DNA from 4 places in the Rhizobium sp. IY2 genome. Region 3 is predicted to be linked to each of the others. Evidence: predicted binding sites of a transcription regulator. Region 3 holds the regulator's gene; each other region holds the start of a gene.
The links. The regulator PhoB, encoded in region 3, activates phosphate uptake and scavenging genes when phosphate is short. The targets are predictions, from matches to a motif close to TGTCATNNANCTGTCAT.

Region 1 (7,159 bases), on a different contig from region 3:
GCGGCGGCTGTCACACCGACAGCCGGATGACATTGTAGGACAGCGGTTTCAGCGCTGCCCGCACCCGTCCATCCTCGACCTTCGCAGTCTCGACATTGACCGGAGCGACCGTCTTCGGTCGCGCAGCCGTATTGACGGCTTCCAGGTCGCCATGGGTCATCTCCACCTGCTCGACCACCCGGGCGGCTCCGAAACCTTCCAGCCGCACGTCGAGATCGAGCGCCGCGTTCGGATGACGGTTGACGGCAAAGAAGGTGAGCTGCCTACCGTCTTCGGAATGCACGGCCGATACGTCGAGATAGGGGACGTCGTTCTCTTCGTCGCTGTCATAGGTCGGGCCGTCGACGACCAGCTGCAGGGCCGAGCCGCGGCCATATCGGGAAGCGTAGTAGAAGGGATAATAGATCGTCTGGCGCCAGGCCGCACCGCCGTCCTCGGTCATAATAGGGGCGATGACGTTGACGAGTTGGGCGATGCAGGCGATGCGCACCCGGTCGGAGCGACGGATGAAGGTGTTCAAAATGCCGCCGACCTGCAGCACGTCTTCGAAATTATAGATATCTTCCAGGAGATGCGGCGCATCCGGCCATTCGTCGCGCGCCAGGATCTCCTTGTCCTGCTGGTTGGAATGATACCAGACATTCCATTCGTCGAAGGAAATGCCGATCGTCTTCTTCGAGCGTTTTTTCGCCTTGATGTAGTCGATCACGCCGCCGATCGTGGTGATGTAGCGGTCGAGTTTCGTCGCGCGGGCGAGATAATTGAGCGTATTTTTCTCGCGATTGGCAAAATACATGTGCAGCGAAATATGGTCGGCGCTGTCATAGCACTGGTCGAGAACCTGAGCTTCCCACTCGGGATAGGTCTTCATATCGGAATTGGACGAGCCGCAGACCACGAGTTCGAGCGATTTGTCGAAGCCGCGCATGGCTTTGGCCGTCTCATCCGCCAGCCGGCCATATTCATAGGCCGATTTGTGACCGACCTGCCAGGGCCCATCCATCTCGTTGCCGAGGCACCACAATTTGACATCGTGCGGATTGGACCAGCCGTGCTTGCGGCGCAGATCCGACCAGTAGGTGCCGCCGGGATGATTGCAATATTCCAGGAAATTGCGGGCGGCATCGAGGCCGCGTGATCCGAGATTGACGGCGAGCATCGGCTTGGTGTTGGCCTTCTTGCACCAGTCGACGAATTCATTGACGCCGATCTGGTTGGCTTCGCGGGTGCGCCAGGCAAGATCGAGGCGAACCGGGCGCTCCGAACGCGGGCCGACGCCGTCTTCCCAATTATAGGCCGAGACGAAATTGCCGCCGGGATAACGGCAATATGGCGTGTCGAGCTCACGCACAAGATCGAGCACGTCGCGGCGAAATCCGTCCTCGTCGGCTGTGGGATGTCCGGGCTCATAGATGCCGCCGTAAATCGCTCTGCCGAGATGTTCGAGAAATGAACTGTAGAGCCTGGCGTCAATGGTCGCGACGCGGAAATCGCGGTGGGCAACGACATTCGTCTTCAACGGATCCTCCCGTTTATATATCAGAATTTTTGTTTTCTTGCCTCTAACTTGATATCAGGAATGTCGTTCTGTCAACCGAGTTGCGGTTTTAATCATACTAATTCAATTTTCGGAAATAATTGTTTTATTACAGTATGTTGTCGTGCATTTTTGGTTGTCAAATCTGGAAAGAAGCGTGATATTTAAATCAAGATTTCCGATATTTATAATTTAGACATGCAGCCGCATGATGATATCGCGTCCATGATTTCCGAAGCCGCGGCCGAAAATATTCACGCCGCCGGTATGGCCGGCATTCTCGGCGATGCCGACCCTAAGCCGGATCGAGGAGTGCTGGGCAAGCGCCAGATCGCTGAGCGTGACATTCGATGCGGCGATGCCGTCGATGAAGGTTCCGCGCGTCGAGATGCGCCAGGTCTTCATCATCCCATATTGCGAGCCCTCGAGCTTCCACCATGCCGGCGTGAAGGCGCCGCGCTTGTCGCCGTAATCGCCGGGCGATGTCCAGGTGCCGATCGCCATGCCGTTGACCCAGAGCGTGATATCGGAGGGCCAGTCCGGATTGGTGCCGGGCACCTCGGACGACAGCTCCAGCGAAAACTCGATGGCGCGGATATCCTTGTTCAACACCTTGGCGTTGTTGGGGAATTTATATTCCACATAGCCCCGGCCGAACCAGACGAGCCCGGCCTGCATGCGCTGCGGATCGAGGAAATAGTCGGGCACATCGAGGGGACCGATGACGCTCTCGGTCGAGCAAAGACCGCAAGGCGCATGGACGTCGCAACTGGTGTACAACCCCACAGGCATCTCGACTTCGATGATATTGTTGGCCCTTTGGGCAGCACTTTCCTCGAAGCTGATCAGAATTTCGCTGTAGATCGCCGAGCAGATCTTCTGATTTCCCTTGCGGGCTTTCGCCAGCTGGGAATCGACAAGCCGGGCGTCCTCCAAAATCTGGATGCCGGTTGCGACGGTGGATTGGGGGAGGGAAAGCGCGCGTGCGATGTCGTTGATATTCATCGGCCCTTTGGCACAGAGCAGCTTGAGAATCTCAATCCGCGCCGGCGCCGAAAGGGCGCGGATCGCATCGTTATTTTCGCCGGCGGCAATCGTCAAAAACGAGCGTTCCATCATTCCCCCATGATTTCCGATAAAATGATGTATATCGGAAATCATGATACATCAAGTGGGGATGCTTCGACGGTTTGATTGTTATTGTTGAGAAAGACGTCATTCCTAATGCCCGGCCGACTTGGGCAGCAGATCGGCATCCGTCAGGCTTCCCAAGAAAGCGACGATGTCGTCGATCTCGGGGTCGGTGAGGGCAGGCGCATCGCCGGACTTCCGGCCGAAGGGTGGGTCCTGGTTGAGATTGTCCCAATAGGCTTGCGGCAGGTCGTCATATCTACGGACCGTGCCATCTGAATTTTTCGGATACCACCGGCCGGGATCGCTGTCGCGGGTCGCATAGAAGGAGACGACGTCGCGCAGCGAGTGGAAATAGCCGTTGTGGAAGAAGCTCTTCTTCAGAGCGACATTGCGCAGCGTCGGGGTGCGGAACAGGCCGCAATAGTCGCTGCGTCCAGCAAAGTCGGTGCGCTGAGGGCCGCAGAGGCCGAGATCGTGATAGTTCGGATCGCTATTGGCCGGGATTGCCATATTGCGGGGAGCGGCGAGCCCGAGGAAGCCGAAATCGGAAAATTGCGGCGGTTCGCCGTCATTGGCAGGCTCGCTCAGATGACAGCTCGAACAGTTGCCCTTGGCCGGATCCTCGAACAGCTGCCGCCCCCGTAGCTCCTGCGCTGTCAGCGTCGCCTTGCCGGCGAGAAAGGCGTCGTAGCGGCTGGAATAGGGATAAAAATCCGGGCCGCTCTGTTCGAAGGTGGCGAGCGCCTCGGCGGCGGCGTCGAAGGCATCGTCGGGATTGTCGAACACCGTCTCGCCGAATGCCGCCTCGATGTCATCGGCATAGGCTGCCTTCTGCAGCTTTGCCACCACTTCGGCCGCATCCTTGTTTCCCATCTCGAAGGGCGAAAGCAACGGGATCTTCGCCTGATCGGCGCCGTGGTCGACACGGCCGTCCCAGGTCAGGCCGCCGGTCGGGCCATTGTCGACGCTTTCGTCGCCCTCGTCCTCGGAATCGTAATAATGCTCGGTGAAGGTGGGTACCGCCTGGAGGTAGCGCAGCGTCGGCACGGCGCGCAGCCCCGGCCGGTCCATATGCTGGCCGCCGATTTCGACCGGTGTGGCCGATGCCGGACCGAAGGCGTGAGCCGGATCATGGCAGGACGCGCAGGCCTGGAGCCCCGAGGCCGACAGCGAGGCATCCGAGAATATCTTGCGGCCGAGCGCGGTGAGCGTTTCGGCTCGGGCAAAGGCCTCGGCGCGCGACATCGGGCCGGGATGCAGGCCGGCCGTGGTCGCCGCGCTGCTTTGCCGCAGCGGAAGACTGGCAAGACAGAGCGCCACAGCACCCATGCTCACCGCCAGGCCGGACCGCACAAGCCAGATGGTCTTGATTGCCATGATAAGGATTCCAATAGCTTAAGACTGGTTTGCTCCATGATCGAACCTGGTTGCAACAAATTGATGACGGCTATCGCCTGCGGCATCACGCCAACCCCCGATGTCACAAAGTTGATAGACGGCCGGAATAGCGTTTGGACGCCCCCGAGCGTTCTCCGCTCCCTCTAGCCAACGCCCCCTAGCCATGAGGAACTGACGTGAAAAGACTGAAGACCCTCCATTCCATCTGTCTCGCCGGATCGGCCATCGTGCCGTTTGCGATCACAACGGCAGCCCATGCGACGCCCGCCGGTTACGACAAGATCGACAATGTCGTCGTCATCTATGCCGAAAACCGCAGCTTCGATAATCTCTACGGCAGCTTTCCCGGCGTCGACGGGCTCTCGAACGCGACCGTCGATCACGCCCGCCAGCTCGACCGCGACGGCCAGCCGCTATCCGAACTGCCGCCCGCCTGGGGCGGCCTCACCGCCAAAGGCGTGACGCCTGCCGTCACCGAGGCGCAGTCGGCCCATCTTGCCAACGCCACCTTTGAGATCGACGATCCCAACGGTTTTGCGCAGTCGCCTTCGGTCATCACCCGCGATCTCTGGCACCGCTTCTACCAGGAGCAGATGCAGATCGACGGCGGCAAGAACGACAAATTCGTCGCCTGGGCCGATTCCGGCAGCCTCGTCATGGGGCACTACGACGGCTCCGTCCTGCCGATGTGGCAGGTCGCCAAGAAATACGTCATTGCCGACAACTTCTTCCAGGGCGCCTTCGGCGGTTCCTTCCTCAATCATTTCGCGCTGGTCTGCGCCTGCACGCCCTATTATCCCGACGCCGACAAGAACCCGGCAAAGCCGACCATTGCCAAGGTCGATGCGGACGGCACGTCGCTTGTTGTGGCGGAAAACGGCCCGAAGTCGGCGCTGGAGGGCGCCCCGAAATTCGTCTCCGACGGCACGCTGACCCCCGACTTCTACGCCGTCAACACCATGCAGCCGCCCTACCAGCCGAGCGCCAATCCGCCGGCCAAGGACGGCGATCCGGCCTATGCCGATCCCACCGCCGCAACGACGCTGCCTCCGCAGCATGAAATCACCATCGGCGACCTGCTGTCGCTGAAGGGCGTCAGCTGGGCATGGTATAGCGGCGCCTGGCAGGCAGCCCTCGACGGCAAGAACGCCACGCCGGTGCCGAACTTCCAGTTCCACCACCAGCCGTTCAACTATTTCGCCAATTTCGCGCCAGGCACGCCGGCGCGCGCCGAACATCTGAGGGATGGCGGTCTTGGCGGCGAAGCCTTCCTCAGGGATATCGACGATGGCAAGCTGCCCGCGGTCTCCTTCTACAAACCGCAGGGCAACCTCAACGAACATGGCGGTTATGCCGACGTGTCGAGCGGCGACCAGCATCTTGCCGATATCGTCTCCCACCTCGAGAAGAGCCCGCAATGGAGCCATATGCTCGTCATCGTCACCTATGACGAGAATGGCGGCTTCTGGGATCACGTCGCGCCGCCGAAGGCCGATCGCTGGGGCCCGGGCAACCGCATTCCGGCCTTCATCATCTCGCCCTTCGCCAAGAGCGGCATGGTCGATCACACCCAGTACGACACGACCTCGATCATCCGCTTCATCACCGCGCGCTATGATTTGCCGGTGCTGCCCGGCATCCTCGCCCGCGACAAGGCGCTGCGCAACAATGATCGGCCGCCGATGGGCGACCTCACAGCCGCGCTCGACCTGACGCATTGACGATTGCGAGCGGCCCCTGTTCGGGGCCGCTCCATCTGTTTCTTTACGTATTCCGGACGCAAAACCGCTGCGGACTTTTGCTGGAACTGCTTGCCGTCACCGCCGCAGTAATGGTCGCAATGCGGTCTGCGTTTCCTTCAGCAGCGGCAGATACCGCTCCTTCATCTCCGCGGCCGGCACGAGAGCGGCCGGCGCCCCGATATTGATCGCCGCGACGGTTTCGCCGCGGTCGTTGTCGATGGGCACGGCAATGGAGCAGAGACCGATCTCCAGCTCCTGATCGATGATGGCGTAGCCCTCGGCGCGCACACGGCGGAATTCTGTGATGAGCTCCTCCGGATCGGTTCTGGTATTCACAGTGTTCTTCTTCAGCTCGCTGCGGGCCAGGATGGCGCGCGCCTCGCTCTCGGAAAGGGCCGCAAGCAGCACCCGGCCCATCGAGGCGCAGTAGGCGGGCAGGCGGCTTCCGGGGGTCAAATTGATCGACATGACGCGGCGCTGCGAGGCGCGGGCGACATAGACGATTTCGGTGCCGTCGAGCACCGAGGCCGAGGCACTCTGGCCGGCCTTTTCGGAGAGAAGATCGAGATGCGGTTGCAGCAGCGCCGGCAGCGGCGTCGCCGCGAGATAGGCATGGCCAAGCCGCAGGATCTTCGGTGTCAGGGTGAAGAACTTGCCGTCGTAATCGGCATAACCGAGTTCGGCGAGCGTCAGCAGCGAGCGGCGCACGGCGGCGCGATCGAGCGCCGTCAGTTTCGACGCCTCGGCAATGGAAAGCCGCTGCCGCGTCTCACCGAAGGCTTCAATGACTTTCAGGCCGCGGGCAAAACCGCTGACGAAATCCGTTTCGCGCATGGTGGGCTCCTGTCTTGGGGTTGCCTGTCGGACCGCGTTCTATCGTGCTTCGCCCTTCGCTTGCGCTTCGGGCATTCGTCGCTGCAATCGATTCGCTGGATCGATTGCTCGGGCTGCGCCCGACCACTCCTTATTGTGCGATATACGAACAAATGTCAAATATCGCACAAACTTCTTGCCGTCCGGCCCGCTGCGCTTTATCCCTGACGCTCGAAGGACGGGAACCAGTTCCCGATCGCATAGCCAAGGAGAGATCCCGCATGGACAAGACAGTCGGGAGCACGGCGGAAGCCGTCTCTGAGATCGGTGACGGCGCGACCGTCATGATCGGTGGTTTCGGTGGCTCGGGCGCGCCGATCGAGCTCATTCATGCCCTGATCGACAAGGGCTCGAAGAACCTGACCGTGATCAACAACAATGCCGGCAACGGGCGCATCGGCATCGCCGCGATGATCGATGCCGGCTTGGTCCGGAAAATGATCTGTTCCTTTCCGCGGTCGTCGGATCCGCGCGC
Region 2 (7,159 bases), on a different contig from region 3:
GACGACCGGCGATGGCCATGCGGGCCAGGCATCGACGATCGAAACGGCGGCGGCGAGACGCTCCGAGATCAGGAGGTCGTCGCGCCCGCTTGCGGCATCGTGCGAAAAGACCAGCGGCAACTGCTCTCCGGCCTTGCGCTTCGGATCAGCGTTCTTGACGTCATTCATTGGGAACTGATTTCGTCTTCCTGGCGCGGCCGCTTGATGACCCGCCAAAATAAAGATCGCTCTGAAGGTAGCGTGAAAGCGCGAAGCGAACAAGGACGCCGACGGCTGCGGCGGCCGGCACGGCGACCAAAAGACCGACGAAACCGAAGAGCGCGCCGAAGGCAAAAAGCGCAAACATCAGCCAGACCGGATGCAGGCCGACGCTGGAACCGACGAGCTTCGGCTGCAGAATGTTGCCTTCCAGGAACTGACCACTGAAGAAGACGACGAGCACCAGCCCGATCCAGGGATAATCCGGCCAGAACTGCACGAGCGCCACGCCGATGGCGAGGACGAGGCCAACCATCGAGCCGACATAGGGAATGAAACTGATCATGCCGGCGAAGAGGCCGATCAGCAGGCCGAAATTCAACCCGACGAGAGAAAGGCCGACGGCATAATAGATGCCGAGGATAAGGCAGAGCGAGCCCTGGCCGCGGATGAAGCCCGCGATCGCCTGGTCGATCTCCTTGGCGATCTGGCGGACATCGCTGACATAATCGCGCGGGATCCACTGATCGACCTTGGCAACCATGCGGTCCCAGTCGAGCAGGATATAGAAGGCGACGACGGGGGTGACGACGAGCAGCGATATGACGTCGACGATCGCCTTGCCGGAATTCCAGATCTGCGCGAAGAGCCCGGTGAGGAACCCCATACCCTCCGACAGGATGCCGGAGAGATTGTCCTTGATCGCGCCCATCTGGTTCTCGACCCAGTCCGGCAGCAGCGAATTCTGCGCCTGCGTGATGAACTGCTGCAACTGGCTGATATAACCCGGCAGACGCTCGGCAAAATCGTTGAACTGGCTGATGAGCACCGGAATGAGGATCATCAGCGCTAAGGCGAAGACGATGACGAAGGCGACCAGAATGCCGATGGTCGCCATCATGCGGCTCAGGCCCAGGCGTTCAAGCCGGTCGGCCACCGGATCGAGGAAATAGGCGATCGCCATGCCGGCGATGAAAGGCAGCAGGATCGAGCTGAAGACATAGAGAAAGACGATGAAGAAGACGAGCACTGCCAGCCAGAAGAAGATCTGACGCTTGAGACTGTTGCCGCTGACATGCTGTGGCATCGCTTCCCCGTTGATTGCTCGCCGCCGCCAAACGCCGCATCCGATCCGAAGCGGCCATTCAGCACATAGGATGCAGGCGCAAAGATGGTCAACCCTGTCGCGTCAAATCCCGGAAAGGGTGGAGGGAGACGCGGGAAATTGGGGGCTTTTGCCATGCAACGCTTGCATAAACGCCCCTGTCATGCAATTGCGACCGGCAGATGACGCGGCACGTTTGCCGCCTGAAATAGCCATCGGAGACCAGCATGAGCCAGTCTGGGAAAAACGGCCTGACATATAGCGATGCAGGCGTCGATATCGATGCCGGCAACCTCCTCGTCGAGAAGATCAAGCCGGCAGTGCGTTCGACGCGCCGTCCCGGCGCCGATGGCGAGATCGGCGGCTTCGGCGGGCTCTTCGACCTCAAGGCGGCGGGCTTCAGCGATCCGGTTCTGGTCGCCGCCAATGACGGCGTCGGCACCAAGCTGAAGATCGCCATCGATGCCGACTATCACGACACCGTCGGCATCGACCTCGTCGCCATGTGCGTCAACGATCTCGTGGTGCAGGGCGCCGAGCCGCTGTTCTTCCTCGATTATTTCGCGACCGGCAAGCTCGACCCCGACCAGGGCGCAGCCATCGTCGGCGGCATTGCCGCCGGCTGCCGCGAGGCCGGCTGCGCGCTGATCGGCGGCGAGACCGCCGAGATGCCCGGCATGTATTCCTCCGGCGACTACGATCTCGCCGGTTTTGCCGTGGGTGCTGCCGAACGCGGCAAGCTGCTGCCCTCGGGCGATATCGCCGAGGGTGACGTGATCCTCGGCCTCGCCTCCTCCGGCGTCCATTCCAACGGCTTTTCGCTGGTACGCAAGATCGTGGAACTGTCCGGCCTCGACTGGAGCGCCGCCGCACCTTTTGCCGAAGGCAGGCTGCTCGGCGAAGCGCTGCTCGAGCCGACCCGCATCTATGTGAAGCCGCTTCTGAAGGCGATCCGCGAGACCGGCGCCATCAAGGCGCTGGCGCACATCACCGGCGGCGGTTTCCCGGAAAACATTCCGCGCGTCTTGCCGAAACACCTAGCCGCCGAGATCGATCTTGATGCCGTCAAGGTTCCAGCGGTGTTTTCGTGGCTCGCCAAGACGGGCGGCGTCGAATCCAGGGAAATGCTGCGCACCTTCAATTGCGGCGTCGGCATGATCGCCGTCGTTGCCGCCGAGAACGTCGCGGCCGTTTCGGCCGCCCTCGAAGCCGAGGGCGAGACTGTGATCACGCTCGGCCGCATGATCGCCCGCGACGAAGGCGCTGCCGGCACGGTCTACAAGGGCACGCTTGCGATATGAGCGCACCGCGCAAACGCGTCGTCGTCTTCATATCAGGCAGCGGCTCCAACATGATGGCGTTGGTTGCGGCGGCGAAGGCCGCCGACTATCCGGCCGAGATCGTCGGGGTGATCTCCGACAAGGCGGATGCCGGCGGGCTTGCCAAGGCTGATGCCGAAGGCATCGCCACCTTCGCTTTCCCCCGCAAGGACTACGCCAGCAAGGACGCGCATGAGGCGGCGATCTTTTCGGCGCTCGACGAGCTTTCGCCCGACATTCTGTGCCTGGCAGGCTACATGCGGCTACTGACGGCAACTTTCATCCAGCGTTACGAAGGCCGGATGCTCAACATCCACCCTTCCCTGCTGCCGCTGTTTCCCGGCCTGCATACGCATCAGCGGGCGATCGACGCCGGGATGCGGATCGCGGGCTGCACGGTGCATTTCGTCACCGAGGGCATGGATGAAGGGCCGGTGATCGGCCAGGCGGCCGTACCGGTTCTCTCGGGCGACACAGCCGAAAGCCTTGCCGCGCGTGTGCTCACCATCGAACATCAAATCTATCCGCAGGCGCTGCGGCTGTTTGCCGAAGGCCGGGTGACGATGGAAGGCGGCAAGGCCGTCGGCGCGGAGGCCTCGACCGCCGCACCCAAGGCACAGCTGATTTCGCTGATCGGCGACCGCGCTTAGATTGCTGCGCTATTTTCTGAAAGCCGGTAACTTTATCAGGTCTTCCCTACTGATCTGAACACCGGAGCTTTCGGAAAGAATTGAGCAGCGCCCGCCGCTATGACCCCAAAATAATCACAGAGGTCAGCCAACTGATTCCATCCTGTGGTATCAGGTATTCTTGATTCTCCTTCTGAGCCATCGCTTGGCCACCAGAACAATATTTCCAATGATTACGTAAGAGGACAAAAACAATAGAGGAAGGTGAATCGCGACCGAGCCGTAACCTCCCCTCTCACACAGCGTCTCTACCGAAGCTTGACTTAAAACAATCTTGGATCCGCTCAATATCGTAGCAAATGGATAGTTGAATATTACAAAATATATTACAACAAAAACAAATATTCCCCTGTCGTATATATAACAAAAAGCAACAGAAATCAAAGAAATAAATATCAGAACAAATCATGGATACTTATATACAAATATAATCGCATTCAATAAGGAAGCAGCCGATTTTTTGCATTGTATATATTTGCCACCTATATAGACGTTCGGGATACCATATTGGTTATCGTAGTAAATTGACACAACAATTACACATATTGTCGCGATTCCACTTAAAACGAACGGCAGCAGCCCCCACTCCTTGTGCAGCAATCTCGGCTCAGATGACATCTTGACTCCGCATCGTTGGCGTCTTGTTCCGGAGTTATGTGATAGTCGGGGTACCGTCGACGAGAAAGCCAGCTTAGCCGGGATCTCGTCATTCTGTGGTGGAGGGATTATTTCGACGCTCAGACGTGCAGCTAAGCCGCCAAAGCCCGCAGCGGATGCAGCGTGCCGTCGCTGTAGACGAAGCGGCCGGCGCGGAAAGTGGCGCGGATGCGGTTGATATCGCCCGGTTCGACCACGACGAGATCGGCGCGCTGACCAAGGGCGATCTCGCCACGATCCGACAGACCGGCCGAACGGGCCGCATTGCCGGTCGCCATGGCAACGGCTGCCGGCAGGCCGCCTTCCACCATGTCGGCAAGCTTGAAGATGCCGGGCACGAAGGCGGCCGGATGATAATCGGCGGCGATGACGCTGAGCAGGCCGGCCCTTGCGGCATCGAGGGCGCTGAGATTGCCCGACATCGACTGGCCGCGCAGCGCGTTCGGCGCGCCCATCAGCGTCCAGAGGCCACGGCGGCGCGCCTCTTCCGCCGCAGGCGCCGTGACCGGAAACTCGCTGATGGTCACGCCGAGATCATGCATTTCGGCGACCTTTTCGACGCTGTCATCGTCATGCGAGGCAAGCGACAGCTTGTGCTTCAGCGACAGCGCGACAATCTCCTTCAGCTTGGCCTCGATGTCAGGATTGTTGCGCATGGCGATGCGCTTGGCGACGATCTCCGCCGCCATGTCCTCTGAGATGGCGCGGCGCTCGGAAATGCTGAGGATGTAGCTCTGCAGATTGTTGTATTGGCCCTGGCCCGGCGTGTGGTCGGTCAGCGACACCATGTCGATCTGGTCGGCATTCAGCAGACGCTCGAGTGCCGGGGCTGCACCGACATTGGTGATTTCGTAGCGGGCATGGACGCGGTGGTCGATCAGCAGATCATCGCGCAGACGGTTGATGCCCTCGATCACTGCCGAGGTCGTCTCCAGCGAACGGACATGGCCGTAGACGCTCTCGGTCGCAAAAGAGACGGCGGCAAAGGCGGTCGTGACACCGGCGGCGGCAAGCTTCTTGTCGAGTTCGTGGATGCCGAAATCGATCGGCATCGTCGCGTTCGGCCGCGGGGCGATCTCGCGCTCGATCATGTCGCCGTGCAGATCGACGAATCCGGGCATCAGCAGCCGTCCGCCGCCATCGACGGCAGCGGCGGCGACCGGCTCCGGCCTGATCTCAGCGATGACGCCATCCTCAACACGCACGGCACCTTCACTCACCACCTCGTTTGGGAGAACGAGGGTGAAATTGCTGAGCCACATGGGCTTTCTCCTGACCGCATCCGATGATTGACAAGCCGCAGCGGATAAAACCGCTTCGTGACAGTCGTATGAAATTTCGAGCGCGATCACCTTAAAGCGGAAACTTGCGCTTTGGAATTGGTTGAATGCGCTCGCCGCGCGGATTCACGACCATCGTTTCAAACAGCGCGAGTCTCGAATCCAGCGACCTGGAGCCTTCGAATTGACTAGTTATAAATAAACTAGTAGTATTATTACTATGACATCTATCAAACGCTCTCCAGTCGCGCTCGCCGTCCTTGCAATGCTCATGGAAGAGCCAATGCATCCTTACCGAATGCAGCGGCTCATTAAGGAGCGCGGCAAGGACGAAGTGATCAATGTCACGCAGAGGGCGAGCCTTTATCAAACAATCCAGCGGCTCGAACGCGAGGGCTTGATCATCCCGCGGAAAACAGTCCGGGACGACAAGCGTCCAGAGCGAACCGTGTACGAGATAACTGAGAAGGGCCGCGAAATCGCGCTTGAATGGATGCGGGCGATATTGTCGACCCTGACGCGAGAATATCCGGAATTCCCCGCGGCGATGTCATTTCTTCCGCTGCTTACGCCTGATGATGTGGCGAGCCAGCTTGAGCTCAGAGCAAAAGCCATCGAGTCGGAACTTCGCAGGATCGACGACGTCTTGCAGGAAGCTCAGGCTGTTCCAAGGCTCTTCCTTCTCGAGATGGAATATCTCCGAGCGATCCACGCAGCCGAATTATCCTGGGTCAGTGGCATTGTCGGGGACCTCAGCGCCCAGCGTATCACCTGGACAGAGGAGTGGCTGAGACAGATCGCCGCCAAATTCTCCATCGCCCCCAAACTCGACTAGGACCAACACCATGAAGGTTTTGATTATCGGCGCCGGGACGGGCGGTTTGGCACTCGCACATCTGCTTAAGCAGGCTGGGGTTTGCATAGCGGTATATGAGCGCGACTTTGCGCCGAGCACCGACAGTGGTGGTCATCGCGTCGGCATCAGCCCGGCTGGAAGCCGCGCGCTAAAAGCCTGTGTCCCCGGCGAACTCTACGATCTCTATGTCGCCACCTGCGCCAGGTCGCCACGCTATTTCAACATGCTCACTGAACAACTGGGCGAAGTCCTGAGCTTCGATATCGATGATGCAGGCCCGAACGCTCTCGACGGTGAAAAGAACGTCATTCGAAAGGCGCTGAGGCGGGTTCTACTCAGAGGACTTGAAGACGACGTCTTCTTCGGGAAGACGCTTCAAAGTTACACAAACAGTGCCGACGGGTCGGTCATAGCTTGCTTTCAGGATGGAAGTCTCGCGACGGGAGATGTGCTGGTGGGCGCTGACGGCACGAATTCGACTGTACGCAAGCAACGTCTGCCGGAAGCGCGTCTGGAAGACACGGGGATCGTGTCGCTCGGGGGCAAAATTCCGATGACGGTCGCGACGAAAGCTCTGCTGTCGGACAAAATGTTTCAAGGCATGTCGCTGATCATGGCGCCGATGGGCTTCGGCGCAATCATTCACTCGCTCGAGTTCGCCGGCACTAGAAGCGACCCAGATTTTGTTGCTCGTTGGCCGGACTTCGTCGAAGCACTCGACGAGGACAGCGTCGGTTGGGGGGTATGGGGCGCTCGGCAGAACTGGCCGCGGGACCCGACCGGTCTGAGCGGCGAACAATTGAGAGAACTGGGCTTGAAACTCACCCGGGACTGGCATCCGCACTTACATGCGCTCATTCAGATGACGGAGCCCTCGACGATCCAAGATATCAGGATGAGAACCGCCGTCCCGCTGACGCCTTGGGCGAGTTCGAATGTCACTCTGCTCGGTGACGCCGTCCATACGATGACGCCAGGACGAGGCGCGGGCGCCAATACCGCGCTTCGCGATGCCGCACTGCTCGGACACATGCTGGTTGAAGCGAACCAAGGGC
Region 3 (7,159 bases):
GCGTTGGCGAAGACACCATCGACATTGCAAACGCCTCGCGTCCGATCAACAAGAACGAAGCCGAAGCCTGCAAGGCTGCCGGCGTGACGGATATCCAGGAAGTCAAGATCGGCTACGACGGCATCGTCTTCGCAACCGACGCTTCCAACCCTGACGTCGCCTACGTTCCTGCCGACATCTACAAGGCCCTCGCAGCCCAGGTCGTCGTCGACGGCAAGCTCGTCGCCAACCCCTATAAGAAGTGGTCGGAAGTCAACCCGAAGCTTCCCGCTGTTGATATCGCTGCCTATATCCCGGGCGAAAAGCACGGCACGCGCGAAGTCTTCGAACAGAACGTTCTCGCCGCCGGCTGCAAGGCCTCTGGCGCAATCGACGTCATCGCCAAGGAAATCTCCGATAAGGCTGCCCAGGGCAAGGCCTGCGTCGCAGTCCGCAAGGACGGCGTTGCTGTCGACATCGACGGTGACTATCCGGAAACCCTGGCACGCATCGCCGCCAACAAGACCGGCGTCGGCGTATTCGGCCTTTCCTTCTATGAAAACAACGCCGACAAGCTCAAGGTTGCCAGCGTAAACGGCATCGTTCCCTCGACGGAAACGATCGCTAACGGCACCTACCCGGTTTCCCGCCCGCTGTTCTTCTACGTCAAGAAGGCACATCTCGGCGCCGTTCCGGGCCTGAAGGAATACGTCAACTTCTTCGTATCCGACCAGATGATCGGCCCTGACGGCCCGCTCGTCGAATACGGCCTGGTTGCCGCTCCGGATGCCGAGCGCGAAGCGATCCGCAAGGACGTCGAAGCCGGCAAGTCCATGTAATCACTTTGCCGGCGCGGTGACTTCAAACCCGCGCCGGCATTGCCTTATCCCTCGCGCCGGTATTTCCGGGCCGCAGGGTTGAATTCATTCCGCATGATTGGAAGCTGAAGGCAGGCTGTGAAGCTGCCGGGCTTTGGGGCCACGGGCTTGGGGACGTAACGAATGAGCACATCCATCATACTTTTGTGCCTTGTGGTGATCGGTGCCGCCGCCTATCTGGTCGCGCGAAGCCGGGCCACGGCGCTTGCCGGAGGCAGATCCTCCGCATTGCATTCACGGCCGGCCTATTACGGCGCCTATGCCGCGATCTGGGCTGTTCTTCCCGCCCTCATCGTCCTCTGCGTCTGGCTCTCCGTCAGCCCCGGCATCATCCAGTCCTCGGTTCGCAGCGCCTTCCCTGCTGACGTCAAGGCTCAGGCCTCGGTCGAGCAGGATCTTGGTTATTCGATGGTGGCGACGGTCGCCCGCGGCCTGACGATGCTGACTTCGGATGAAGCCGCGGCAGTCGCCAACGATCCGGCCGCCCTGCAGGCCAAGCTCCTCGAAAAGGGCGTGCCACTCGCCGGCCAGCCGCAGCCCTACATGGTCGATGCCGCCAAGACGCTGAACGCCAAGAGCATGACGAGCCGCCTCGCCATGACCGCGATCGTCTTCATTCTGGCTGTATCAGGCGCCTTCTATGCGCTGCGTTCCATCGCCCCGCGCTTCCGCGCCCGCAACCGGGTCGAGCGCGTCATGCTCTGGGGCCTGCTGCTGGCCTCCTCGATCGCCATCCTGACGACGATCGGCATCGTGCTTTCGATGCTGTCGGAAGCCGCCCGCTTCTTTGCCGTGGTTCCCGCCGCCGACTTCTTCTTCGGTACCGTCTGGGATCCGCGCTTTGCCGGCGCCGGCAGCTCGTCCTTCGGTCAGTTCGGCCTGATCCCGCTGCTGCTCGGCACGGTTTACATCGGCCTGGTCGCTATGCTGGTCGCCGTGCCGGTCGGCCTCTTTGCCGCCATCTACATGGCCGAATACGCCTCGCCGAAGGTGCGCGGGGTCGCCAAGCCGCTTCTCGAAGTGCTCGCCGGCATTCCGACGATCGTCTACGGCTTCTTCGCGCTCGTCACCGTCGGCCCATTCCTGCGCGATTTCTCCGCCCAGATCAGCGGTCTTCTGTCCGGCAGCTATTCGAATTTCATCCAGGCGCAGAGCGTTCTGACGGCCGGCATCGTCATGGGCATCATGCTGATCCCCTACGTCTCCTCGCTGTCGGACGACATCATCACCGCCGTGCCGCGGGCCCTGCGTGACGGTTCGCTCGGTCTCGGCGCCACCCGCTCCGAAACCATCAAGAAAGTCGTCTTGCCCGCAGCCCTTCCCGGCATCGTCGGCGCATTGCTGATGACCGCCTCACGCGCCATCGGCGAAACCATGATCGTCGTGCTGGCCGCCGGTGTTGCCGCCCGCATCCAGATCAACCCCTTCGAGCCGATGACGACGGTGACCGTCAAGATCGTCAACCAGCTGACCGGTGACCTCGAGTTCACCTCGCCGCAGACCCTGGTTGCCTTTGCCCTTGGCATCACGCTGTTCTGCATCACGCTTTGCCTCAACATCTATGCGCTCTACATCGTGCGCAAATACCGGGAGCAGTACGAATGACGGATATTGTTTCTCCCGCCGGCGTCACCGTTTCCAAGGCGCCACCGCGCCGCGATATCGGCATCAAGCGCCGCTATGCCGCCGAGCGCCGGTTCCAGGCCTATGGCATCGCCGCCATCACCTTCGGTCTCGTCTTCCTCTTCATCCTGCTGTGGACGGTGATCGGCAAGGGCTACACCGCCTTCCAGCAGACGGCGATCACCCTGCCGATCGAATTCTCGGAGAAGACGATCGACCCGAACAACAAGCGTGCGACCGACCCTTCGGTGCTGATCGCCGCCAACTATCCGGTTCTCCTGCGCGACGCGATCGTCAAGCAACTGAACATCAATGCCGCAAGCCGCCCTGATGTGCGCGATGCCTCGGCCATGCTGTCGAAGAGCGCCCCGATCCAGCTGCGCGACATGGTCATGTCAGACCCGTCGATCATCGGCAAGACGGTCAATGTCACGGTGCTTGCCGACGCCAATGTCGACAGCGCCAACAAGGGCCAGATCGATCTTTCGGTCGATGAGAAGAACCGCAAGGTCAACGACAAGCAGGTTGGCTGGATGAACGAGCTGAAGGCGAGCGGCGCTCTTCACAAGCAGTTCAACACCGGCCTCTTCGTCAACGGCAACTCCAGCCGTCCGGAGGCCGCAGGCCTTGGCGTCGCCCTCATCGGCTCGCTCTACCTGATGCTGATCGTGCTGGTGCTGTCGCTGCCGATCGGCGTCGCCGCCTCGATCTATCTCGAGGAGTTTGCGCCGAAGAACAAGCTGACGGACCTGATCGAGGTCAACATCAACAACCTCGCCGCGGTTCCCTCGATCGTCTACGGTCTGCTCGGTCTGTCCGTCTTCATCAACTTCATCGGCCTGCCGCGCTCGGCGTCGCTGGTCGGCGGCCTGGTGCTGACGCTGATGACCCTGCCGACGATCATCATCGCCACGCGTGCCGCTCTTCGCGCCGTGCCGCCGTCGATCCGCGCCGCAGCCCTCGGCCTCGGCGCTTCCAAGATGCAGATGGTGTTCCACCACGTTCTGCCGCTCGCCATGCCCGGCATCCTCACCGGCACGATCATCGGCCTGGCGCATGCGCTCGGCGAAACCGCGCCGCTGCTCCTGATCGGCATGGTCGCCTTCGTCGCCAACGCGCCGACGACGCCGCTCGATCCCTCGACGGCTCTGCCCGTACAGGTCTATATGTGGGCCAACGAGGCCGAACGTGCCTTCGTCGAGCGTACTTCGGGTGCCATCATCGTTCTGCTCCTGTTCCTGATCGTCATGAACATGGGCGCCATCCTCTTGCGTCGTCGCTTCGAGCGCCGCTGGTAAACGGAGTTAAACATCATGAACATGTTGACGGAAGCTGCAGTTGAAAAGGCGCTGGATCACAAGATGAGCAACGTCCCGTATAAGATGATCGGAAAGGATGTCTCGGTTTACTACGGCGAAAAGCGCGCGCTTTTCGATGTGAACCTGAACATCCGCGAAAACACCGTAACCGCCCTGATCGGCCCGTCCGGCTGCGGCAAGTCGACCTTCCTGCGGAGCCTCAACCGCATGAACGACACGATCGACGGCTGCCGCGTCACCGGCAAGATCACGCTCGACACCGACGATATCTATGATCCGGATATCGACGTCGTCGAACTTCGCGCCCGCGTCGGCATGGTCTTCCAGAAGCCGAACCCGTTTCCGAAGACGATCTACGAAAACGTCTCCTACGGCCCGCGCATCCATGGCCTGGCCAAGTCGAAGGCCGATCTCGACCAGATCGTCGAGACCAGCCTGCAGCGCGCCGGCCTCTGGAACGAGGTCAAGGACCGCGTGCATGAATCCGGCACCGGCCTGTCCGGCGGTCAGCAGCAGCGCCTCTGCATTGCCCGTGCCGTCGCCGTCAGCCCTGAGGTCATCCTGATGGACGAGCCCTGCTCGGCGCTCGACCCGATCGCCACCGCCAAGGTCGAGGAACTGATCCACGAGCTGCGCGAGAACTACACGATCGTCATCGTTACCCACTCCATGCAGCAGGCCGCGCGCGTCTCGCAGCGCACCGCCATGTTCCACCTCGGCAATCTCGTCGAGGAGAACGACACCGACAAGATGTTCACCAATCCGGACGATCCGCGCACCCAGGATTACATCATGGGTCGCTTCGGCTGATCCTGGCGTCACCAAGCCTTTCCGTTATTCGAGGATAAAGCCCCATGGCATCGACACATATTTATTCTGCCTATGATGATGATCTGAAGTTCCTGTCCAGGCGGATTTCCGAAATGGGCGGCCTGGCCGAGCAGATGGTCGCCGAAGCCGTGCGGGCGCTGGTCAACGGCGATACCGCGCTGGCGCAGAAGGTCATCTCCGACGATGTGATCCTCGATCACGCCGAACGCGAAATCGGCGACAAGGCGATCGTCACCATCGCCCGCCGTCAGCCGATGGCCGCGGACCTGCGCGAAATCATGGGCTCGATCCGCATCGCCGCCGATCTCGAACGCGTCGGCGACCTCGGCAAGAACACCGCCAAACGCGTCATCGCCGTCCAAAGCACCGGCGTTCCCCGCAAGCTCGCCCGCGGCCTCGAGCATCTCTCCGAACTGGCGCTCGTCCAGCTCAAGGAAGTGCTCGATGTCTACACCAATCGCTCCGCCGACAAGGCGAACGCGATCCGCGAACGCGACAACGAGATCGACGCGATGTACACCTCGCTGTTTCGCGAGCTCCTGACCTACATGATGGAAGATCCGCGCAACATCACCAGCTGCACGCATCTTCTCTTCTGCGCCAAGAACATCGAGCGCATCGGCGACCACGCCACCAACATCGCCGAGACGATCTTTTACATGGCGACAGGTGCGCAGCCGGAAGGCGATCGTCCAAAAGACGACAGCGCCAACACCGTCGGCGCGGTAACCGAATAACCGCCCGGGCCGGACGGCCGGGCTAGAAGCTTGCGTGCGCGCCCATCCGGGGCGCGCAAAGAGGTCGCAGCCAATTCTGAATTTGCGCAGGGTGCATTGCTTGAACCATCCCCGGTTCAAGGATCATGCGCGAGGAGACCGACACGCATGATCCCGAGAGTTGCAGTTGTTGAAGACGAGGAAGCCCTGAGCGTGCTTCTTCGCTACAATCTCGAAGCGGAAGGCTTCGAGGTCGATACCATCCTTCGTGGCGACGAAGCCGAAATGCGGCTTCAGGAGCGCACGCCCGATCTGCTCATCCTCGATTGGATGCTGCCTGGCGTCTCCGGCATCGAACTCTGCCGGCGCCTGCGCATGCGGCCGGAAACCGAGCGCCTGCCGATCATCATGCTGACGGCGCGCGGCGAAGAGAGCGAGCGCGTCCGCGGGCTTTCGACGGGGGCCGACGATTATGTCGTCAAGCCCTTCTCGACCCCCGAGCTCGTTGCCCGCGTCAAGGCGATGCTGCGCCGCGCCCGTCCCGAGGTGCTGTCGACGGTGCTGAAATGCGGCGATATCGAACTCGACCGCGAAACCCACCGGGTCCATCGCAAGACCCGCGAAGTCCGCCTCGGCCCCACCGAATTCCGCCTGCTGGAATTCCTGATGTCGTCGCCGGGCCGGGTCTTCTCCCGCTCGCAGCTTCTCGACGGTGTCTGGGGCCACGATATCTATGTCGACGAACGCACGGTCGACGTCCATGTCGGCCGCCTGCGCAAGGCGCTGAATTTCTCCAACATGCAGGACGTCATCCGCACCGTCCGCGGTGCCGGTTATTCGATGGAAGCCTGAGGGCCTCCATTCTGATTGCTGACAACGTCGCTCGAGCTAGCGTCTGCCCCTCACTCTAACCCTCTCCCCGTAAACCGGGGCGAGGGCACGTGCCCTGCGAGAGGTCAGCGGGGAACGGAGAGGTCGCGGCATATCCCCTTCGCCCCGCAAGCGGGGAGAAGGTGCCGGCAGGCGGATGAGGGGTAGCCATCCGCGCGAACCAATAACTACAAAAAAACGGGCCAGTCGGCCCGTTTCTCTTGTCCGGCGATGTTACCCGCTCAGCTGGCCCGCGCTGCTGCCCGGCGGCGTTCGTTGACCGGCTGGTAGGCAAGCTTCTGGTGATAGCTGCAATAGGGCGAATTGTCGGGGGATTCGCAGCCGCAGAAGTGGAAGTCGTCCTTCAGCGGATCGCCGACCGGCCACTTGCAGGTGCGTTCGGTCAGTTCCGTCAGGCCGAGGCGTCGGGAAATCGGAACGACCACGTTGCCTCTCGGCACGTATTCCATTTCCTCGATCGTTTCGATCTCGATCTCTTCCTTCAGCATCGTCGCGCCCTGCTGGCGGGTAACGGTGCGAGTGGCGACCCGTGAGGCGTAGTTCGGCGCGCGCGGCGCAGAAGTATTGCGTTTCGGCGTTCGGGCGGCATTGGCGGTACCGCCGGCCTTGGCACGGCCGGGGAGGCTCAGCCGATGCACCTTGCCGATGACCGCGTTTCTGCTGACGCCACCAAGTTGTGCCGCGATCTGGCTGGCGCTCAGTCCTTCGGCCCAGAGCTTCTTGAGTTTCTCGACCCGCTCGTCTGTCCAGTTCATGCCCTGTCTCCACCTTTTGCGTTGGTGATGGCAGAATCCCTCACCGTTGTCCCGGAAGGCTCCGAAACAAGAAACGCTTGATCAATTTTGGTGACTAGTTCCGCCGCATGCAGTCTAGTAATTGAACTTTAACCTAGTGTGAGGCTGACTCCGTGACAAGAGTCGCA
Region 4 (7,159 bases), on a different contig from region 3:
GATCGATGCCGGACAGATGAAACTGCGCAAGGCCGCTTTCGATATCACCGAAGCTGTGGAGGACGTGGCGACACTCTTGTCTTCGCATGCCGCCGAGAAGAACATCGAGCTGCTGGTGCGGGCCGCACCCGACCTGCCTGCCGCCGTGATCGGCGATGCCGGGCGTTTCCGTCAGATCGTCACCAATCTCGTTGGCAACGCCGTCAAGTTCACCGAGCGTGGCCACGTCTTCGTCGATCTCGGCTTTCAGGCCGCCGACGGCGGTGAGATCATGGCGAGCATCCGCATCGAGGATACCGGTATCGGCATCCCGCCGGAGAAGCTCGAATCGATCTTCGACAAGTTTTCGCAGGTGGACGCCTCCTCGACCCGCCGGCATGAGGGAACGGGCCTCGGCCTTGCGATCACTGCCGGGCTCGTCGACCTTTTCGGCGGGTATCTCAACGTCGAAAGCGAAGGCAACAAGGGTTCGGTCTTCACCGTCAATCTGCCGTTTGCGGTGGCGGCCGCCCGCATCGAACCGAAGCCGTTGCCGATCAACGTGCAGGGCGCGCGCGTCCTCGTCGTCGACGACAATGACGTGAACCGGCGCATTCTGACCGAGCAGCTTGCTCTCTGGGGTTTCGACGGCGTGGCCGCCGAAGGCGGCGGTACCGGCCTTGCGATCCTCGAGGCGGCGGCCGATCTCGGCATTGCCGTCGATGCCGTGGTGCTCGACTATCACATGCCCGATATGAACGGCGCCGATGTCGCGCGCCGGCTCCGCGCCGATCCCCGCTTTTTCGAATTGCCGATCATCTTCCTGACGTCGATGGATATTTCCGGCACGGAAAAGGAATTCGCGGCGCTCAACGGCCACGCGCATCTGATGAAGCCGGCGCGCGCCAACGTGCTGCGCAACACCGTCGTCGAAGTGGTGCGCGCCAGCCGCGTCAAGCAGGCCTCCGAGGCCGAGATTGCCCGGCTGCAGAGGGACACGGCGGCACCGGCAAAGCCGCCGGCACCCGCGCCGCAGAAGCGGGCGGCCGAATTCGTCGACGTGCTCGTTGCCGAAGACAACGAGGTCAACCAGATCGTCTTCACGCAGATCCTGCAGGGAACGGGTCTTTCCTTCCTCGTCGTCGAGAATGGTGAGGAGGCGGTCGCTGCCTGGGAGCGGCATACGCCGCGCATCATCATGATGGATGTCTCCATGCCCGTCATGAACGGCCATCAGGCGACCCAGACGATCCGCGAAAGGGAAAAGGGCCAGGGGCACCGCGTGCCGATCATCGGGGTCACCGCCCATGCGCTCGAAAGCGACCGCGAGCTTTGCCTCGACGCCGGCATGGACGATTACATGTCGAAGCCGATCAGCCCTGAATTGTTGGAAGAGAAAATCCGGCAATGGCTCGGAACGAGCGAGCGGCAGCCGGAGCGCAGCAGCTATTAATCCGCGCGCTGACCCGGGGACGCCTTGATACCGCAGAGCATTTCGCGCTTGCCGGCGAAGCCTTGGCGGCGCTCGACGGCAAAACCGGCGGCAATGAGGTTGCGGCGCACGAAGCCGGCCGCCGCATAGGTGGCGAACGTGCCGCCGGCGGCACTTTTCTCGCAGACGAGCCGCATCAGTTCCTCCGACCACATGTCGCCGTTGCGTGACGGGGCGAAGCCGTCGAGATACCAGGCGTCGAAGCCGGGCTTTGCCGCGGCGACACCGTCGAGCGCGCGGCCGCAGACGACGCTGAGCCGCGTCTGAGGATCGAGATCGAGCGAGACGGTTCCAGCAGGCGTCTGCGGCCAGGCCGCCGTCAGCGCCTCGCGCTCGCTATCGATCTCCGGCCAATGCGACAGCGCCCGGCCGATCTCTTCGCCACGCATCGGATGGAGCTCGAAGGAGATGAAATGCAGGTGCTGGCCGCCGGCACGGTGGAGCTTCCACTGCCGCCAGGTCTCGGCGAAGTTCAGGCCGGTGCCGAAGCCGAGCTCGCCGATCACGAATTCCTGCCGCCCGTTCCAGCGCGCCGGCAGGCCGTTGCCGGCGAGGAAGACGTGGCCGCATTCCAGCCGGCCATCCGTCTGGCAATAAAAATGATCGCCAAAGGCGGTGGAATAGGGCATATCGCCGTCGCGCCATTCGAGCGGCTGCGGCGCGCCTGCGCCAATCTGATTGGGGTTCACGTCTGTCATGGAAAAAGCCGATAATCCGCAGCAGGTCTCAGGTCAATCATCCTCGGAATTGCTGATCGTCGGCGGCGGCATCATGGGTCTCTGGGCGGCCGTCCACGCCGAGCGCCGGGGCATCCGTACCCTTATTGCTGACGCCGGCAGATTGGGCGAAGGCGCAAGCGGCGGCCTGCTCGGCGCGCTGATGCCGCATATGCCGGATCGGTGGTCTGAAAAGAAGCAGTTCCAGTTCGATGCGCTGGTCCTACTCGAAGCCGAAATCGCAGCGCTCGAAGCAATGACCGGGCTTTCCGCCGGTTATACCAGGTCGGGGCGGCTGATCCCGTTGCCGAAGCCGCATCTCAACCGCATAGCGCGCGGCCATTTCGAAGACGCCGAGCGCCATTGGCGGGCGGGCGAGCGCCGCTTCCACTGGCATGTGCTCGACAGTCCGCCAGTCGATGGCTGGATCGAGGCGTCCGCCGGCGAGAGCGGCTTCGTGCACGACACGCTCGCCGCGCGCGTTGCGCCGCGGTTGCTGATCGCGGCGCTTGTTGCCTTCCTGCGGCAGGCAAGACATGTGCGCATCATCGAACATGCCAGGGTTGCAGGCCTTGATCCCGATCGCGGCACGGCCGAAATAGGCGGCGAAAGCTTGGCTTTCAGCCGCTGCATCCTGGCCGCCGGCTATCAGTCCTTTCCGCTGTTGCAGGAGCTGACGCCCGGGCTGAAGCAGCCGCTCGGCCAGCCGGTCAAAGGGCAGGCGGCTCTGTTGAAAGCCGATATCGACCCGTCGCTGCCGACGATCTTTCTCGACGGGCTCTATGTCGTCGCGCATGAAGGCGGGCACGTGGCGATCGGCAGCACCAGTGAGAACCGCTTTGACGATCCCATGTCGACCGACGCCCAGCTCGACATGCTGATCGAGACGGCGCGGGTGGTCGTGCCAAGCCTTCGCGACGCCCCGGTCGTCGAGCGCTGGGCGGGGCTTCGCCCGAAGGCGACCGACCGGGATCCGATGATCGGCCGCCACCCCGATCACCCACGCCTGATCGCGCTGACCGGCGGCTTCAAGGTCAGCTTCGGCCTGGCGCACCGACTGGCGGAGGCGGCGATAGCAATCGCAGGCGATACAGATTGCGGATTTTTGTTGCCGGAAAGTTTCGCAATTTCAAGCCACATCGCGGCGGCTTCACGTTAAACGTGAATTAGGCGCCGCTGCGTTTCGTTATTCTGTCATGCAAATCACCTATCTGCTTGCGCATCGACAGCGCCTGAAGGCAGCGGCGCTCACTTCCTTGATGGAGGAAATTGCATGCGCTATGCCATTTGCTTCACGCCCCCGGCGAGCGACCCGCTATCGCTCGTGGCCGCCAATTGGCTTGGCCGCAACGTGTTTTCGGGCGATATGGTGGAGCCTCCGGCCGTTCGTGGTCTCGGCATTCACGAGATCGCCTTCCATACCGCCGTGCCGCGGCGCTATGGTTTTCACGGCGTTTTGAAGGCGCCATTTCACTTGTCTCACGAGATGTCGGAAGCGCAACTCCTGCGCGATCTGATGCGTTTTTCCGGGACCTTCGTTCCCTTCCAGATTCCGCGTATCGAAGTCGCCCGGCTCGGCAATTTCTACAGCCTGCTGCCGAGTATTCCCTGCGAGCAGATCCAGTATCTCGCCTCGGCGATCGTGCAGGAATTCGATCGTTTCCGCGCGCCGCTGAGCGAGGCCGAGATCGAACGCAGCGATCCGGACGGGCTGTCGGCGACGCAATTTGCCAATCTGCATCGCTGGGGTAGCCCTTACGTGATGGAGGAGTTCCGCTTTCATATGCCGGTGACAGGCCCTGTCAACGCGATCGACATGCCGCGGATCGAGCCGGCGCTGCAGACGATCTTCGAGCCTGTGCTATGCGAGCCGGTCACGGTTTCCAACGTGGCGCTGATGATCGAGGAGGGCACCGGCGGCCCTTTCCGCGTTCATTCGCTGCATCCGATGGGCAAGGTCAGCGCGCGCAAGATCGCCTGAATATCCAGGCTAAAGACTTGTTCCGTAATGGGAAAGTCCCGTTGCGCAGTTTCCGTCTCGACATTCCGGCTGCGGATGCTACCGTTCCCCGTCTTTTCAGAAGGTGATTTGATGGTATCCGAGACCTATCCGCGCAATCTTGTCGGTTATGGGCGTCTGACGCCCGATCCGAAATGGCCGGACGAGGCACGCGTCGCCGTGCAGTTCGTCATCAACTACGAGGAGGGCGGCGAGAGTTCGATCCTTGACGGCGATCCGGCTTCCGAAAACCTGCTGTCGGAAATCGTCGGCGCAGCCGCCTGGCCTGGGCAGCGCAACCTCAACATGGAATCGATCTACGAGTATGGTTCGCGTGCCGGCTTCTGGCGGCTTTGGCGGATGTTCACCGATCTCAAGGTGCAGGCGACCGTCTACGGCGTGACGCTGGCAATGGCCCGCAACCCAGAGGCCGTCGCCGCGATGAAGGAGGCCGGTTGGGAAATTGCCAGCCACGGCTACCGCTGGCTGGAATACAAGGATTTTCCTGAAGATCTGGAGCGCAAGCATATCCTCGAAGCCGTGCGGCTGCACACCGAACTCACCGGTGAGCGGCCTTACGGCATGTATCAGGGCAAGCCTTCCGACAATACGCTTCGGCTGGTGCAGGAGGAGGGCGGTTTTCTCTATTCCTCCGATTCCTATGCCGACGACCTGCCTTATTGGGTGAAGGGCGTCGACGGGAAACCCTTCTTGATCATCCCCTATACGCTCGAAACCAACGACATGCGGTTTGCGACGCCGCAGGGCTTCAACGCCGGCGATCAGTTCTTCACCTATCTGAAGGATGCCTTCGATACGCTTTATGAGGAAGGCAAGGCGGGCAGCCCGAAGATGATGTCGGTCGGCCTGCATTGCCGTCTCGTCGGGCGCCCGGGCCGGGCGGCGGCACTGAAGCGGTTCATCGAATATGTGCTGAAGCACGACAAGGTCTGGATTCCGCGCCGCATCGAGATCGCCGAGCACTGGCACAAGCATCATCAGCCGGATGCGCTCTGATGATGTCGCGCGAGGATTTTGTCTCCCGCTTCGGCGGCGTCTTCGAACATTCGCCTTTTATTGCCGAGCGCGCCTATGACGCCGGCCACCTGCCGGCGCCGCTGACGGCATCAGGCGTGCATGCGGCCCTTGTGGCCGTCTTCCGGGCGGCAAGCCGAGAGGAGCGTCTCGGCGTGCTGCTGGCTCATCCCGATCTTGCCGGGCGCCTCGCCATAGCAGGCGAACTCACCGAAGACAGCCGGAAGGAGCAGGCCGGCGCCGGTCTCGACCGGCTGAGCCCGGCCGAACACGGCCGCTTCACCGAACTCAATTCGGCCTATGTCGAAAAATTCGGCTTTCCCTTCATCATCGCCGTCAAGGGGCTCGGCAAAGACGACATCCTGTCGGCTTTCGAAACTCGCATCGGCAACGATCGGGACGAGGAATTTGCGACCGCGACGGCGCAGGTCGAGCGGATCGCGCTGCTACGGCTGACATCGATGCTGCCGGAGGCTGAATGAAAGAGCGGCGCGCTATCGATTATCTCAACGAGATGTATGAGGCAGCATCCGAAGCGCTGTCTTTCGTCGGCGGAATGGATGAGGCGGCGTTCGCCGGGGACAAGCTCACCTTCAAGGCGGTTGCCTTCTGCCACTTCACCATCGGCGCTGCGGCGTCCCGCCTGCTCGTCACACATCCAGAATTTGCGACCGAGCATCCCGACCTGCCATGGACGAAAATCTGTGGCACGGGCAATCGCATTCTCGAGGACGTCTTCGATCTCAATCCCTCCGAAATCTGGGAGGCGACGTATCGCACGCTGCCGGAACTTCTTTCCGCGATCGACGCTGTCCGTTACTGGCATGCCCAAGGCGAGTGAAGCCATGTCCGAATTTCTCGAGATCCGCCCGCTCACCAAATCCGCCTTCGCACCCTTCGGCGAGGTGATCGAAGCCGATCCGGCCTCGATGCGGCTCATCAATGGCGGCACGACGGAGCGTTTTCACGCGCTGGCCGCCGCTGAAGCGACGGGCGAAGGCGCACGCGTCATCATCAACCTCTTTCGTGGCCAGCCGCGTGCCTTCCCCTATGAAATCACCATGATGGAGCGGCACCCATTCGGCAGCCAGAGTTTCTCGCCGGTCTCTGGCCGTTCCTTTCTCGTCATCGTTTCCGAGGACGAGAACGGCCGTCCGCACAGGCCGCAGGTGTTTCTGGCGCGTGGCGATCAGGGCGTGAACTACCGCCGCAACGTCTGGCATCATCCGCTGATGGTGCTCGGCCAAGCCTCAGATTTCCTGGTTGTCGACCGCGATGGGCCGGGCAATAATCTGGAAGAATTCTTCTTCGAAACCCCTTACATCATCAAAGAGCCAGCCCCATGACCGGACTGACCACGCATGTTCTCGACACCGCCCTCGGCAAGCCCGCCGAGGGTCTGAGGATCGATCTTTTCCAGCTCGACGGCGAGATCCGCAGACATCTGAAGACGGTCGAGACCAATGCCGACGGCCGGGTCGACGGTGGCCCCATCCTGGTTGGCGAAGGCTTCCGGGCCGGCATTTATGAACTGGTCTTCCATGCTGGCGACTATCTGAGGGCGAGCGGCACGCCGCTGCCGCATCCTGCCTTCCTCGACATCGTGCCGATCCGCTTCGGTATCGCCGATGTCACGGCGCACTACCATGTGCCGCTGCTGATTTCGCCCTATGGCTATTCCACCTATCGAGGGAGTTAGAGCCTTTCCTGGTCAGATTGAAGCATTCTGTTGGCTCAAACGGAGTTGGATGGTCGACCGGCCGGCGCGCGTCGTAGCCCAGCTCTACGGCCAAGCCGGCCGGTCGATCAGCCGGCCCGTTTCAGCCAACCCGAAGGGCTGGGCATCTTTCCGCCAGGATCAAAGGCGATCGGCTCGGACGTACCAAGAGGTATGCCCTTCGCCAATCGCCTCTGCCCTGACGAAAACCTGCTCCGGCA

Region 1: ACMUVN_RS11445 (acid phosphatase) is a predicted target of PhoB. The motif match lies at 4,101-4,117, and genes of this name have one in related genera.
Region 2: ACMUVN_RS14590 (alpha-D-ribose 1-methylphosphonate 5-triphosphate diphosphatase) is a predicted target of PhoB. The motif match lies at 5,288-5,304, and genes of this name have one in related genera.
Region 4: ACMUVN_RS00495 (DUF1045 domain-containing protein) is a predicted target of PhoB. The motif match lies at 3,369-3,385, and genes of this name have one in related genera.

What each region holds. Positions count from the first base shown of each region.
Region 1 is NZ_JBLKNU010000002.1:589,893-597,051, forward strand. It holds gene ACMUVN_RS11430 (alpha-N-arabinofuranosidase) at 11-1,519, opposite strand; gene ACMUVN_RS11435 (ArsR/SmtB family transcription factor) at 1,730-2,656, opposite strand; gene ACMUVN_RS11440 (cytochrome-c peroxidase) at 2,759-4,048, opposite strand; gene ACMUVN_RS11445 (acid phosphatase) at 4,246-5,790, shown strand; gene ACMUVN_RS11450 (IclR family transcriptional regulator domain-containing protein) at 5,887-6,645, opposite strand; gene ACMUVN_RS11455 (3-oxoacid CoA-transferase subunit A) at 6,906-7,159, shown strand, end outside.
Region 2 is NZ_JBLKNU010000003.1:191,079-198,237, reverse strand. It holds gene hdaA (DnaA regulatory inactivator HdaA) at 1-168, opposite strand, end outside; gene ACMUVN_RS14605 (AI-2E family transporter) at 161-1,285, opposite strand; gene purM (phosphoribosylformylglycinamidine cyclo-ligase) at 1,531-2,604, shown strand; gene purN (phosphoribosylglycinamide formyltransferase) at 2,601-3,272, shown strand; gene ACMUVN_RS14590 (alpha-D-ribose 1-methylphosphonate 5-triphosphate diphosphatase) at 4,061-5,230, opposite strand; gene ACMUVN_RS14585 (PadR family transcriptional regulator) at 5,469-6,083, shown strand; gene ACMUVN_RS14580 (FAD-dependent oxidoreductase) at 6,094-7,159, shown strand, end outside.
Region 3 is NZ_JBLKNU010000011.1:92,325-99,483, reverse strand. It holds gene ACMUVN_RS26940 (substrate-binding domain-containing protein) at 1-818, shown strand, start outside; gene pstC (phosphate ABC transporter permease subunit PstC) at 981-2,462, shown strand; gene pstA (phosphate ABC transporter permease PstA) at 2,459-3,778, shown strand; gene pstB (phosphate ABC transporter ATP-binding protein PstB) at 3,794-4,609, shown strand; gene phoU (phosphate signaling complex protein PhoU) at 4,654-5,367, shown strand; gene phoB (phosphate regulon transcriptional regulator PhoB) at 5,515-6,198, shown strand; gene ACMUVN_RS26910 (GcrA family cell cycle regulator) at 6,459-6,992, opposite strand.
Region 4 is NZ_JBLKNU010000001.1:110,265-117,423, forward strand. It holds gene ACMUVN_RS00480 (response regulator) at 1-1,432, shown strand, start outside; gene mnmD (tRNA (5-methylaminomethyl-2-thiouridine)(34)-methyltransferase MnmD) at 1,429-2,169, opposite strand; gene ACMUVN_RS00490 (NAD(P)/FAD-dependent oxidoreductase) at 2,168-3,346, shown strand; gene ACMUVN_RS00495 (DUF1045 domain-containing protein) at 3,461-4,168, shown strand; gene puuE (allantoinase PuuE) at 4,280-5,203, shown strand; gene uraD (2-oxo-4-hydroxy-4-carboxy-5-ureidoimidazoline decarboxylase) at 5,203-5,703, shown strand; gene ACMUVN_RS00510 (DUF86 domain-containing protein) at 5,700-6,062, shown strand; gene ACMUVN_RS00515 (ureidoglycolate lyase) at 6,067-6,567, shown strand; gene uraH (hydroxyisourate hydrolase) at 6,564-6,920, shown strand.